Hydrogenophaga sp. SL48: one gene and its partner. The protein of the gene in region 1 interacts with the protein of each later gene in a pairwise test. Links are inferred from orthologs where the notes say so. Each region holds a gene or a part of one and is shown in the gene's direction. Other genes may lie near its edges.

Evidence for each region. Proteins that work in one complex are often made in the same cells at the same time.
Region 2: the proteins of recJ (region 1) and IM738_RS20650 interact in binary tests that used the Escherichia coli proteins (3 or more experiments, as listed by UniProt). The link is inferred for Hydrogenophaga sp. SL48 from one-to-one orthologs.

The regions. Positions count from the first base shown.
Region 1 is NZ_CP063400.1:415,290-421,907, reverse strand. Bases 1,621-4,619 are described here. They hold recJ (single-stranded-DNA-specific exonuclease RecJ), read left to right. Parts: upstream 1,621-2,251; coding sequence 2,252-3,988; downstream 3,989-4,619. Other genes in these bases: IM738_RS01995 (LytR/AlgR family response regulator transcription factor), read right to left, coding at 4,301-4,619; IM738_RS02005 (phosphoglycerate mutase), read left to right, coding at 1,621-2,255. Also shown: IM738_RS02010 (lipoprotein-releasing ABC transporter permease subunit), read right to left, coding at 1-1,230; more of IM738_RS02005, read left to right, coding at 1,275-1,620; more of IM738_RS01995, read right to left, coding at 4,620-5,041; IM738_RS01990 (sensor histidine kinase), read right to left, coding at 5,077-6,138; argH (argininosuccinate lyase), read left to right, coding at 6,263-6,618. UniProt on the Escherichia coli protein: Single-stranded-DNA-specific exonuclease.
Region 2 is NZ_CP063400.1:4,369,854-4,376,517, forward strand. Bases 932-4,408 are described here. They hold IM738_RS20650 (DNA topoisomerase III), read left to right. Parts: upstream 932-1,262; coding sequence 1,263-4,208; downstream 4,209-4,408. Other genes in these bases: IM738_RS20645 (SET domain-containing protein), read right to left, coding at 932-1,068; IM738_RS20655 (glutathione S-transferase family protein), read left to right, coding at 4,226-4,408. Outside these bases: IM738_RS20640 (biotin--[acetyl-CoA-carboxylase] ligase), read right to left, coding at 1-471; more of IM738_RS20645, read right to left, coding at 610-931; more of IM738_RS20655, read left to right, coding at 4,409-4,879; IM738_RS20660 (sensor histidine kinase N-terminal domain-containing protein), read right to left, coding at 4,928-6,397; IM738_RS20665 (response regulator), read right to left, coding at 6,416-6,664.

The DNA.
Region 1 (6,618 bases):
GTTCACGCGGCTCGCGCGCCAGCTCGGGTAGATCGTGGCCAGAAAGGCCAGCACCAGCGAGATCACCGCGATCGGCATGATGTCGCTGCGCTGCGGGTCGCTGGGCATGCGGCTGATCAGGTAGATGTCCTGCGGCAGGAAGCTCGCGCCCAGCGCGCGCTCCAGCGCGGGCACGATGGTGTCGATGTTGAAGGCGATGCCCAGGCCCAGCAGCAGGCCCAGCCCGGTGCCGATCACGCCCACCATGGCGCCCTGCACCATGAAGATGCCCATGATGCTTTTCGGGCTCGCGCCCAGCGTGCGCAGGATGGCGATGTCGGCGCGCTTGTCGGTCACGGTCATCACCAGCGTGGACACGAGGTTGAACGCCGCCACCGCCACGATCAGGGTGAGGATGATGAACATCATGCGTTTTTCGAGCTGCACCGCCGCGAACCAGGTGCGGTTCTGGCGCGTCCAGTCGCGCACCAGCAGCCCCGGGTCGAGCTGGCTGGCCAGCTCGATGGCGACCTCGCGCGCCTGGTGCAGGTCGCGGATCTTGATGCGCACGCCTGTCGGCCCTTCCACGCGGAAGATGCGCGCCGCGTCGTCCTGGTGCAGCAGGGCCAGCGCAGAGTCGTACTCGTAGTGGCCCGAATCAAAGGTGCCCACCACCGACATCTGGCGGATGCGCGGCACCACACCGGCCGGGGTCACCTGCCCGCTGGGCGCGATCAGGGTCACGGTGTCGCCGGTGCCCACACCCAGGCTGCGCGCGAGTTCACCGCCCAGGATGATCCCGAACTCGCCGGGCACCAGGCGCGGCAGCACGGTCTGCGAGAGGTCCTTGGCGAGGTCGGTGACCTGCGGCTCCAGCGCCGGGTCGATGCCGCGCACCAGCGCGCCCTTCATGTCTTCGCCACGCGCCAGCAGCGCCTGCGCGCCCACGAACGGCGCGGCGCCCACGACCTCGGGGTTCTTGCGCACGGTGGCGAGCACCGACTCCAGGTTCGGAATCGCCTGGCCTCCGGGTTCAAACAGTTCGATGTGGGAGAGCACGCCCAGCATGCGGTCGCGCACCTCTTTCTGGAAACCGTTCATCACCGACAACACGACGATGAGCGCGGCCACGCCAAGCGCGATGCCCAACATGGACACGCCCGAGATGAAGGAGATGAAGCCGTTGCGCCGGGTGGCGCGGCCGGCGCGGGTGTAGCGCCAGCCGAGGATGAGTTCGTAGGGGGTTTGCATGAATGGATTCCAGCGGCGATTGTGGCATCCCCGACAATCGCGTCATGCCTGCCCCGCCCCTGGTTCCCGAGTCGTCCCGCCACCTGCTGGTTCCCTTTGCCGCCGCCGGTGCCCCCGAATGCCAGGCCCTGCTGCCCGGGTTGCCGCTGCCCCGGCTGACCGAACTGCTGGCCCTGCTGACCGAACAGGCGCCCGACCGGGGCGAAGACGAGGCCCTGAGCCCGCCGCACGAGCGGGCCCTGGCGCGGGCGCTGGGCCTGCCGGTGGCCGGCGACGGCCGCATTCCCTGGGTGGCGGCGCAGAGCGATGCCCCCACGGTGCCGCAGGCCTGGTTCAGCCCCTGCCACTTTCAGGTGGGCATGGAGATGGTGCAACTGCTGCCCGGCTCGCAACTCGACCTGCCCGAGGCCGAATCGCGCGCGCTGCTGAACGCGCTCGCGCCGTTCTGCGCCGAGGACGGCATCACCCTGCGTTTTGACAGCGCCACCCAGTGGCACGCCAGCGGCGAACCACTGCGTGGCGTTGCCTGCGCCAGCCTGGACCGCGTGAGCGGGCGCCAGGTGGACGCCTGGATGACCGAGAGCCCCGCCAACCCGGCCGGCGCACAACTGCTCAAGCGCCTGCAGAGCGAAGCGCAGATGCTCTTCTACACCCACCCGGTGCACGACGCGCGCACCGCCCGCGGCCTGCTGCCGGTCAACGGTTTCTGGGTGCACGGTGCGGGCGCGCTCGACAGCGTGCCCGCGCTGCGCGAACCACCCACCATGCCCGAGGGCCTGCGCCAGGCCGCCCTGCAGGCCGACTGGGCGGGCTGGCAGGCCGCCTGGCAAGCCCTGGACGCGAACGAGATCGCCGCTCTGCTGGCCGCAGCTCAGCGCGGCGACCGCGTCACCCTCACGCTTTGCGGCGAGCGCCACGCCCGCACCTGGACCACCCAGCCCGTCAGCGCCTTCGCGCGCCTGACCCGCCCGTTCAAACACCTGCTCGGCCGCGCGCCGGCCAGCCAGACCCTGAAAGACCTATGAAGATCATCACCCGCGATGTCCCCCCCCGTGCCGCCTGGGCGCTGGAGCAAGGCGGCGTGCACCCGCTGCTGGCGCGCCTGTTCGCCGCGCGCGGCATCACCACCAAGGAGCAGCTCGACGACGCGCTCTCGCTGCTGTTGCCGCCCGCCTCCATGAAAGGCGCGGCGGAGGCCGCGCGCGCGCTGGCCGACGCCATGGCCGCGAAAAAAGCCATCTGCATCGTGGCCGACTACGACTGCGACGGCGCCACCGCCTGCGCGGTCGGCCTGCGCGGCCTGCGCCTGCTGGGTGCGCCCATGGGCTTTGACCGCATGAACTACCTGGTGCCAGACCGCGTGACCGACGGCTACGGCCTCACACCCGCCATCGCCAAACGCGTGAAGGCGCAGGGGGCTGATGTGCTGGTCACCGTGGACAACGGCATCGCCAGCCTCGACGGCGTGCGTGCCGCGCGCGAGCTGGGCCTGCAGGTCATCGTGACCGACCACCACCTGCCGGCGCTGAAGGGCGGCGAGGTCGTGGTGCCCGCCGACTGCGTGATCGTCAACCCCAACCAGCCGGGCTGCGACTTCGAGAGCAAGGCGATTGCGGGCGTGGGCGTGATGTTCTATGTGTTGCTCGCCTTGCGCGCGGAGCTGCGCGAGCGGGGTGTGTTCGATGCCAAGACACAGCCGAAGATCGATGCGCTGCTGCCCCTGGTCGCCTTGGGCACGGTCGCCGACGTGGTCAAGCTCGACGCCAACAACCGCCGCCTCGTGGCGCAGGGGCTCAAGCGCGTGCGCGCCGGCGCCATGCCGCCGGGCATGACGGCGCTGTTCAACGTCGCATCGCGCCAGCCGGCCAAGGCCACCAGTTTCGACTTCGGGTTCGCCCTCGGCCCGCGCCTGAACGCCGCCGGCCGCCTGGCCGACATGACGCTGGGCATTGAGTGCCTGACCACCGACGACGGCCTGCGCGCCGACGAGCTCGCGCGCACGCTCGACGGCATCAACCGCGAGCGCAAGGCCATCGAGGGCGAGATGCGCGATCAGGCCCTGTTGCTGGCCGAAGAGATGTTCGACGAATCCGAAGAGCCGCCGCCGGCGCTGATCGTGTTCGACCCGGATTTCCACGAAGGCGTGGTCGGCATCGTGGCGTCGCGCCTGAAAGACAAGATGCACCGCCCCACCTTCGTGTTCGCCGCCAGCGGCGCCGAGGGCAAGGAAAACGAGCTCAAGGGCTCGGGCCGCTCCATTCCCGGGTTCCATTTGCGCGACGCGCTGGACCTCGTGGCGAAGCGCCACCCGGGCGTGTTGTTGCGCTTCGGTGGCCACGCGATGGCGGCGGGCTGCACCATCGACGAAGAGCACCTGGACATCTTCGAGGCCGCGCTGCAGCAGGTGGCCCACGAATGGCTGGACGCCGCCACGCTGCAGCGCCGCATGGAGGCCGACGGCGCGCTGGACAAGCAGTACCGCCGCACCGACCTGGTGGACACGCTGCACCACGAGGTGTGGGGTCAGGGGTTTGCGCCGCCGGTGTTCTGCGAGGAGCTGCAAATCGTGTCGCAGCGGCTGGTGGGAGAGAAGCACCTCGCGCTCAAGATGAAGCACCAGGGTGACCCGGTGGACGGCATCTGGTTCGGCCACACCGAGCCTTTGCCTGAGCGGGTGAAGCTGGCCTTCCGGCTCGATGCGGATGAGTGGCAGGGTCAGCGGCGGGTCCGGTTTCTCATCGAGGCGGCTGAGGTCTGATGGCCTTCATGCACCTCGCGGGCTGCTGAGGCCTTGGCGCTCTGCGCCGCTCATGTCCCCCGACGGCCTTCGGCCGTCTCCTCCTTTACTTCGCTTTGCAGAACGCCAAGGCCTCAGCAACCAGGGGCATGGTTTGTCTGCTCTCCGACTGGCGCGCCAAGAGGTCTTCGGTGATCGGGGTGACCGGCGCAGCGAAGTCAAGGAGGAGACGGCCGCAGGCCGTCGGGGGACATGAGCGGAGCCGGTCACCCCGGTCGCCGAAGACCGCAGCAGCCGGAGAAAAGCCTACAGAGCCACGACAAAGAAGAAGCGTCAGCTCACCAGCGCTTCGCGAACGGCGGCGAGCTGACGACGCGACACAGCCAGCCGCTCGTCCACCCCATCCAGCCGCACCGTCCAGCCCTCGCCCTCGACCGGGTCGTTGTGCTTCTCCACCGCCCGTACCCGCCGCCGGGCCACCAATGCGTTGCGATGCACACGCACAAAGAGGTGCGCAAACTTCTGTTCCAGATCGCTCAACGCGCCATCAAAGATGTGCTCCTTCTCGGCCGTGCGCACGGTGATGTACTTCAGCTCGGCCTTGAGGTAGATCACATCGGCCAGCGCCACCCGCTCACTGCGCCCCCGCTCCTGGATCAGCAGGCTCTCTGCCCCGCCGGCCGCCTCCGCCACCTCGCCGGCGCTGCGCTGGCGCTGCACCTTCTGCAACGCCAGCTGCAACCGCTCCAGACGCACCGGCTTGGTCAGGTAGTCCACCGCTTCCAGGTCGAAGGCATGCACCGCGTGCTCGGCGTGTGCCGTCACAAACACCACCTTCGGTGGCGCGGGCATCTGCTGGATGTTGGCCGCCAGCGCAATGCCGTCCACTCCGGGCATGTGGATGTCGAGCAGGACCAGATCGCATGGCATGCGCTGGAGCTGCTCCATCGCCTGCACCGCGTTGCCCGCTTCACCCACCACCTCGGCGTGGGGGTCGGTGCAATCGCCCAGCAGCGTGCACAGGCGGGACCTGGCCAGCGCCTCGTCGTCAACGATCAGTACCTTCAATGCCATGTCACGCTCCGTTGATGCCGCCCGTACAGACAGGCTTATAGCGGGATTTCAAGACGCACCTGAAAAACGCCGTTCACCAGCGCACTCTGGAACCGGCCTTCGACATCGTGCAACAGCGTCAGCCGCTGGCGCACATTGTCCAGCGCCAGGCCGTGGCCGCGCGAACCACTGCCCGAGGGCACGGTGTTGGTCACCTTGATCACGACCGTCGAACCCCGGAGCTGCGTGCTGATGCGCACCACCGCGCCGGTCGGGCTCGGCTCCACACCGTGCTTCACCGCATTCTCGACCAGGGGTTGCAGGATCAGCGGTGGCAGCAGCGCCTTGGACGCCTTTTCATCCAGGCTCCACTCCAGCCGCAGCCGGTCCCCAAAACGCACCTGCTCGATGGCAAGGTAGTGCTCGGCCAGCTCCAGCTCCTGCCACAGCGGCACCGCCTCCTGCGCGTCGGCCAGGGCGTGGCGGAACAGCTCGCTCAGGTCTTCGAGCAGCGCCTCGGCCTTGGCCGGCTCGGCGCGCACCAGCGCGATGGCACTGTTGAGCGTGTTGAACAGAAAGTGAGGGCGTATGCGCGCCTGCAGCTCGGCGAGCCGCGCGGTCGTGCCGGCCGGGGCCCGCGCCCGGGCGCGCCATATCAGGGCGGCCACCAGCACCGCCGCCACCAGCGCGCCCGACGCGGCACTGGCCAGCCAGGGCGCCGGGTCCACCAGCCCGGTCCAGGCCAGCAGGCCACAGCCATAGATCGCCGCCGCAGCGCCCAGCAGGATGCCCAGGGTCCATTGCGCCGGCATCGGCAGGCGGGCGAGCGGGCGTTTGAGGGCACACACCGCCAGCAGCCAGATCAGCACCGAGGGCAAGGTCGCCGCCGTGAACAGGGCCACCTGGGTCACCCATTCCCACCAGCCGTGTGCGCCATACAAGGCCGCCACCCAGGCCACCGCCTGCACCAGCATCACCGCGCGCAACACCACACCGACCTGGCAGGTGTCAAAGATCAGCGCTTCCGCGCGCTGGTGCTCGGGCATCTGCGAGAGCGGCAAGGCACCCGTCGCCGAGCTCAGGTCCTGGAAGGTCGATAAAATTCGGGAGTCGCGCATAACGCTCGCACTATAGGCCGCGACCGCCCGTTTGGGGCAACAGCGTCCCGTTTGAGCAGCCAGGCCCGCCTGGCCCGGCGCCTGGCGCTCCCCTCCGATACCCCACCCCGCCGCTGGCACCATCATGTCCACCAACCAATTCGACAAAAAATCCGAAGCCTGGTCCGCCCTGTTCTCGGAGCCCATGAGCGACCTGGTCAAGCGCTACACCGCCAGCGTCTTCTTTGACAAACGCCTCTGGCTGGCCGACATCACCGGCAGCCTGGCCCACGCCGAGATGCTGTCTGCGCAGAAGATCATCGGCGCGCAGGACCTGGCCGACATCCAGCGCGGCATGGCGCAGATCCGCTCGGAAATCGAGGCCGGCAGCTTCGAATGGAAGCTCGACCTCGAAGACGTGCACCTGAACATCGAGGCGCGCCTGACCCAGCTGGTGGGCGACGCCGGCAAGCGCCTGCACACCGGCCGCAGCCGCAACGA
Region 2 (6,664 bases), 4.0 Mb from region 1 along the record:
CACCGCCGTCTCGGGACGCGCGATGTTGATCCCGACACCCACGACCACCGTGCGCTGAGGGGTCGAGTTGTCGCCGATGCCGGCGGTTTCCACGAGGATGCCGCCGAGCTTGCGCTCCTGCAGCCAGAGGTCGTTGGGCCACTTCAGGCGCACGTCGGGGTGCAGGCTCTCGGCCAGACTCACCCCCACAGCCAATGAGAGTCCCGACCAGTCGGCCGGGGCCAGCGGCAGCGCCAGCGAAAACGTCAGCGACTGACCGGCCTTGCTGTGCCAGCCCTTGCCCAGGCGCCCGCGCCCGGCCGTCTGCTCGTCGGCCGCCAGCAGCACCGGCTCCATGAGACCGGCGCGCGCGCGGCGCATGAGCTCGCTGCTCGTGGAGTCGATGCTCGGCAGCACTTCGACGGTGAAGCCCGGCAGATCGGGCACCACCGATTGCCAGACGGCTTCGACGTGGGCGAGAAGTTCAGACATGGACTGTTTTTGGCGGGGCCGGACACTGCTCTGCGCCGGAGCGCGGGACACCGCCCAGGGCACCCGTGGAACCGGCTTTGCCGGGCCACTGGGTGCGTCCCCCCTTCAGGGGGGACGACGCGAAGCGGCGCAGGGGGGTCATCCCAATTTCGACGCGCGGCCTGCCCGTTTCGGCGCGAGCAAGGTCCCGCGGCACTTGGGCGCGCCGCACCAGCAGGGGTACTCGGCCTTGAGCTTGGGGGTGTAGGGCTCGTCGATCACCAGGCCGTAGTCGTAGAACAGCTCTTCGCCGTCGGCGATGTTGCGTTTGGCGCGGATGAACACGCGGCCCTCGTCCACTTCGGCTTCGCAGTTGGGCGCACAGCTGTGGTTGATCCAGCGCGACGAGTTGCCGCCGTACTTGGCGTCGATCACATGGCCTTCGTCGATGTGGAAATAGAAGGTGTGGTGTGGATCGCTCGGGTCGTGCGGGTGACGCCGCAGCGCCTCGTCCCAGCTGATGACCTCGCCCACATATTCAATCAGTGCCTCGCCCTCGGCCAGATCCACCACCGCGTACACACCCTTGCCATGCACGCCGGAGCGGCGCGTCTGGATGCGGCGGCTGCTGGATGCGGCGGGTTTCTGGGCAGTGGAAGAAGCGCGCGGTTGCGTCGAGCGGGGCTTTTTGGCGAAACCTGCGGTTTTCTTCACGGCCGGAATTTTTGGTAAGGTTGTTTCATGCAGGTGCGCGCGTGTGTGTGCGTACCCATGTGTGCGCATGCATGCGCGCGTGAAAGCCGATTGTAGAGATGAAAACCCTGGTCATTGCCGAGAAGCCATCCGTGGCCCAAGACATCGTGCGAGCGCTCACCCCGACGGCGGGCAAGTTCGAGAAGCACGATGACCATTTTGAGAATGACACCTACGTCGTGACCTCGGCCGTGGGTCACCTGGTGGAGATCGCCGCGCCCGAGCAGTTCGACGTCAAGCGCGGCAAGTGGAGCTTCGCCCACCTGCCGGTGCTGCCGCCCTACTTTGAATTGAAGCCGATCGACAAGACCAAGTCGCGCCTGTCCGCCGTGGTGAAGCTGGCCAAGCGCAAGGACGTGAGCCAGCTCATCAACGCCTGTGACGCGGGCCGCGAGGGCGAACTGATCTTCCGCCTGATCGAACAGTACGCTGGGGGTCTCAAGGGCGGTTCATATCAGTCGCTGGGCAAGCCGGTGCAGCGCCTGTGGCTGCAGTCCATGACGCCGGCGGCCATCCGCGACGGCTTCGAGCACCTGCGCAGCGACGCCCAGATGCAGGGCCTGGCCGACGCGGCGCGCAGCCGCTCCGAGGCCGACTGGATGGTGGGCATCAACGGCACCCGCGCCATGACGGCGTTCAACTCGCGCGACGGAGGCTTCTTCCTCACCACGGTCGGCCGGGTGCAGACGCCCACGCTGTCCATCGTGGTCGAACGTGAAGAACAGATCCGCGCCCACCGCAGCCGTGACTACTGGGAAATTCACGCCAGCTTCCTGGCCGAGGCCGGCGAGTACCCCGGGAAGTGGTTCGACCCCGCCTTCAAGAAGCCCACCGGCGACGATGCCGACGCCGACCTGCGCGCCGACCGCCTCTGGAACCAGCGCGATGCCCAGGCCATCGTCGACGCCGTGCGCGGCAAGGCGGCCAGCGTCACCGAAGAGAGCAAACCCACCACGCAGGCCAGCGGCCTGCTGTACGACCTGACCAGCCTGCAGCGCGAGGCCAACGGCCGCTTCGGCTTCTCGGCCAAGACCACGCTGCAGCTGGCCCAAAGCCTGTACGAACGCCACAAAGCCCTGACCTACCCGCGGACCGATTCGCGTGCGCTGCCCGAGGACTACCTGCCCACGGTGAAGCAGACCTTCGAGATGCTGGCCGACAGCGGCATGAAGCACCTGGCGCCGCACGCGCTGACGGCGCTCAACGGCGGCTACATCCGCCCGAGCAAGCGCATCTTCGACAACAGCAAGGTGTCGGACCACTTTGCCATCATCCCCACGCTGCAGGCGCCCAGCGGCCTGAGCGAAGCCGAGCAGAAACTGTACGACCTGGTGGTGCGCCGCTTCCTGGCGGTGTTCTTCCCCAGCGCCGAGTTCATGGTGACCACGCGCATCAGCAAGGTGCTCAACCACCACTTCAAGACCGAAGGCAAGGTGCTCGTGAAGCCGGGCTGGATGGCCGTGTATGGCAAAGAAGCCGCCGAGGATGTGGAAGGCGCCAAGGAAGGCGACAAGGGCCAGAACCTGGTGCCGGTGCGCGAGGGCGAGACCGTGCGCACCGAGACGGTGGAGGCCAAGGGCCTGAAGACCAAACCACCGGCCCGCTACTCGGAAGCCACGCTGCTCGGCGCCATGGAAGGTGCCGGCAAGCTGATCGACGACGACGAGCTGCGCGAGGCCATGCAGGAAAAAGGCCTGGGCACGCCCGCCACGCGCGCGGCCACCATCGAAGGCCTGCTGACCGAAAAATACATGCTGCGCGAGGGCCGCGAACTCATCCCCACGGCCAAGGCCTTCCAGCTCATGACGCTGCTGCGTGGCCTGGGCGTGGAAGAACTCTCCAAGGCCGAGCTCACCGGTGAGTGGGAACACAAGCTGGCGCAGATGGAGCACGGCCAGCTCAGCCGCAGCGACTTCATGGCCGAGATCGCGCAGATGACCGAGCGCATGGTGAAGAAGGCCAAGGAATACGACCGCGACACCATCCCCGGCAACTACGCCACCCTGCAAACGCCCTGCCCCAACTGCGGTGGCGTGGTGAAGGAAAACTACCGCCGTTACGGCTGCACCGGCGCTGACGGCAACAGCGATGGTTGCGGCTTTTCGTTCGGCAAATCGCCGGCCGGCCGCACCTTCGAACCCGAAGAAGCCGAACAGCTGCTGGCGACCAAGAAGATCGGCCCGCTGGAGGGCTTCCGTTCCAAGGCGGGCTGGCCCTTCGTGGCCGAGATCGTGATCAAGTTCAACGAAGAAGACCAGAACTGGAAGCTCGAATTCGACTTCGGCGACGACAAGAAGAACGAAGAGACCGGCGAGCTGGTCGATTTCACCGGCAGCGAGTCGCTCGGCGCCTGCCCCAAGTGCGGCAGCCCGGTGCACGAGCATGGCGCCAACTACGTGTGCGAGAAGTCGGTGCCCACCGACGCGCAGGCCACGCCGAGCTGCGACTTCAAGAGCGGCAAAATCATCCTGCAGCAGCCGGTGGCGCGCGAGCAGATGCACAAGCTGCTGGAAACCGGCAAGACCGACCTGCTCGACAAGTTCGTCTCCATGCGCACGCGCCGTGCCTTCAAGGCCTTCCTGGCCTGGGACAAGGAAGCGGGCAAGGTGAACTTCGAGTTCGAGCCGCGCACCAGCAAGTTCCCGCCACGCAAGACAGCGGCCGGTGCGCCGGCCAAGGCCGCGCCGGCGAAGAAGGCGACTGCCAAGGCCGCGCCCGCCAAGAAAGCCGCGGCCAAGAAGACCGCGGCGGTGAAGGCACCGCGCAAGACCACCGCCGCCAGCGGCAAGCAGCCCAGCGCTGCGCTGGCCGCGGTGATCGGCCCGGACGCCGTGTCGCGCCCCGAAGCCGTTAAGAAGCTGTGGGACTACATCAAGGCCAACGGCCTGCAGGACGCGACCAACAAACGCAACATCAACGCCGACGCCAAGCTGGCGCCGGTGTTCGGCAAGCCGCAAGTCACGATGTTTGAAATCGCCGGCGTGCTGGGCAAACACCTCGGCTGATTCCAGGAGACACCGCCATGAGCCTCAAACTGTATTTCGCCCCCGGCGCCTGCTCGTTCGTGCCGCACAGCCTGCTCGAACTGTCGGGCGCAGCGTTCGAACCCGTCAGCGTGAAGCTGCACAAGGGCGAGCAGCGCTCGGCCGAGTACCTGGCGCTCAACCCCCGCGGCCAGGTGCCGGTGCTGGTGGACGACGGCGAGGTGATCACCCAGATCGTCGCCATCCTGCTGCACCTGGACGCGAAGCTGCCCGAGGCCGGCATCCTGCCCGCCGGCGGCATGGCCCGCACGCGCGCGCTGTCCACGCTGGCCTGGATGAACAACACGGTGCACCCCACCTTCACCCACATCTTCATGCCGCAGAAGTTCACCGACGACGCAGCGGCGCAGCAGGCGATCAAACGATTCGCGGTCGAGAGTTACCGCGGTCTGCTGGGCGAGATCGAGGCCCTGGCCGCGAACGCCGCGCCCTGGCTGACGGGCGACCGCCCGGGCGCGCTCGACGCCTATGCGCTCACGCTGTTGCGCTGGGGCGGCATCGCCGGCATCGACCCCACCGGGTTCACCGCCACCTGGGCCCTGGCCCAGCGCTTTGCCGCGCTGCCAGCGGTGGCCACGGTGATTGATCGCGAACGCTTGCAACTCAACCTGTACCAGCCGCCGGCAGGCTGATCGCTTTGCACCGTTACCGAAGACAAGGGCGCCGCTGGGCGCCCTTGTTCATTCGTCGGCGGGTTTTCTGGCCGCAAAGCGGATGGCCACCCGCAAGCCGCGGCGGGGGCCTTCGGGGTGCGTGTCTTCCATCATGACCACGGCGCCGTGTTGCTGGGCGATCTCATGCACGATCGCCAGACCTAGGCCGGAGCCGTCCACGTTGGTGCCCAGCGCGCGGTAGAAGGGTTGCAGCACCAGCGCACGTTCGTTTTCGGGGATGCCCGGGCCGTTGTCCTCGACCTGGAGGATCTGCACGCCACTGAACCGGTCGAACAGCACCCGCACCGTCACGATGCCTCCCTGGCCCGAGTAGTTGATCGCGTTGTCGACCAGGTTGCGGACCATCTCCTGCAACAGGGTCGGGTTCCCGTCCATCAGGCAGATCTCGGGCATCTCTTCCGGTCCTTCGTAGCCGAGGTCGATGCCGTGTTCCAGCGCCCGCGGCACCGAATCCCGGACCACGTCAGTGACCAGTTTGGCCAGATCGATCTGCGCGCTGGGCAGCGCACGGCCCGTGGTCTCTGCGCGGGCCAGTGCCAACAGCTGGTTGACGGTGTGCGTGGCCCTGGAGCTGGAGCGGGCGATCTGCTGCAGCGAGCCGCGAATCTCCTGCGGGTCGGTTTCGCGCTGCGCCAGTTCCGCCTGCATGCGCAGCCCGGCCAGCGGCGTCTTGAGCTGGTGCGCCGCGTCGGCCAGAAAGCGCTTCTGCGTGGTGAGCGAGGTCTTCAGCCGCGTGAGCAGGTCGTTGATCGACGACACCAGCGGCGCCACCTCCTGGGGAATGAACGATTCCTCGATGGGGCTGAGGTCGTCGGGCTTGCGCGCGCGGATCTTCTGTTCCAGCTCGTTGAGCGGGCGGATGCCACGCACCAGCGCCAGCCACACCAGCAGCACCGCCAGCGGCAGGATGACGAACTGCGGCACCATCACGCCCTTGATGATCTCGGTCGCCAGCGTGGACCGTTTGCCCTTGGTCTCACCCACCTGCATGAGCACCAGCTGCTTCGTCTCGGTGCCGCGCGACAGCCAGGCGTAGGCCACCCGCACCTCGTCGCCGCGCACCATGTCGTCGCGCAACAGCACCCGGCCGGGTTCGGGCAGCTCGGGCTCGTTGGGCAGGGGGAAATCGCCTTCACCGCTGATGAGCCGGCCGCGCGCGTCCAGCACCTGGTAGTACACGAGGTCGCTGTCGTCGGCCCGCAGCAGGTCGCGGGCCTGGGGGGTGAGGTTGAAGCTGACCTTTTTGTCGGTGGCCACCACGAACTGCGTCAGTGCCTGCAGGTTGAACTCCAGCGCCCGGTCGAACGGCTTGGTGGCGATGCCCTGGGCCACGAACCACGTCAGCGCCAGCGACAGCGGCCACAGCAGCAGCAGCGGCGTGAGCATCCAGTCCAGGATCTCGCCGAACAGGCTGCGCTGCTCGCGCTGGAACAGCCCGAAGGAGATGCGCGCGCTGTCGTGCGGCTCGTCGGCCATGTCAGAGCGCAGCCGGGGTCAAATCTTCTCCAGGCAATAGCCCAGCCCCCGCACCGTGGCGATGCGGATCGGGCCCTTCTCGATCTTCTTGCGCAGGCGGTGGATGTAGACCTCGATGGCGTTGTTGCTCACCTCTTCGCCCCACTCGCACAGGCGCTCGACCAGCTGGTCCTTGCTCACCAGCCGTCCGGCGCGCTGCAGCAGCACCTCGAGCAGGCCGAGCTCGCGCGCCGAGAGCTCGACCATCTTGCCGTCGATGGTGGCCAC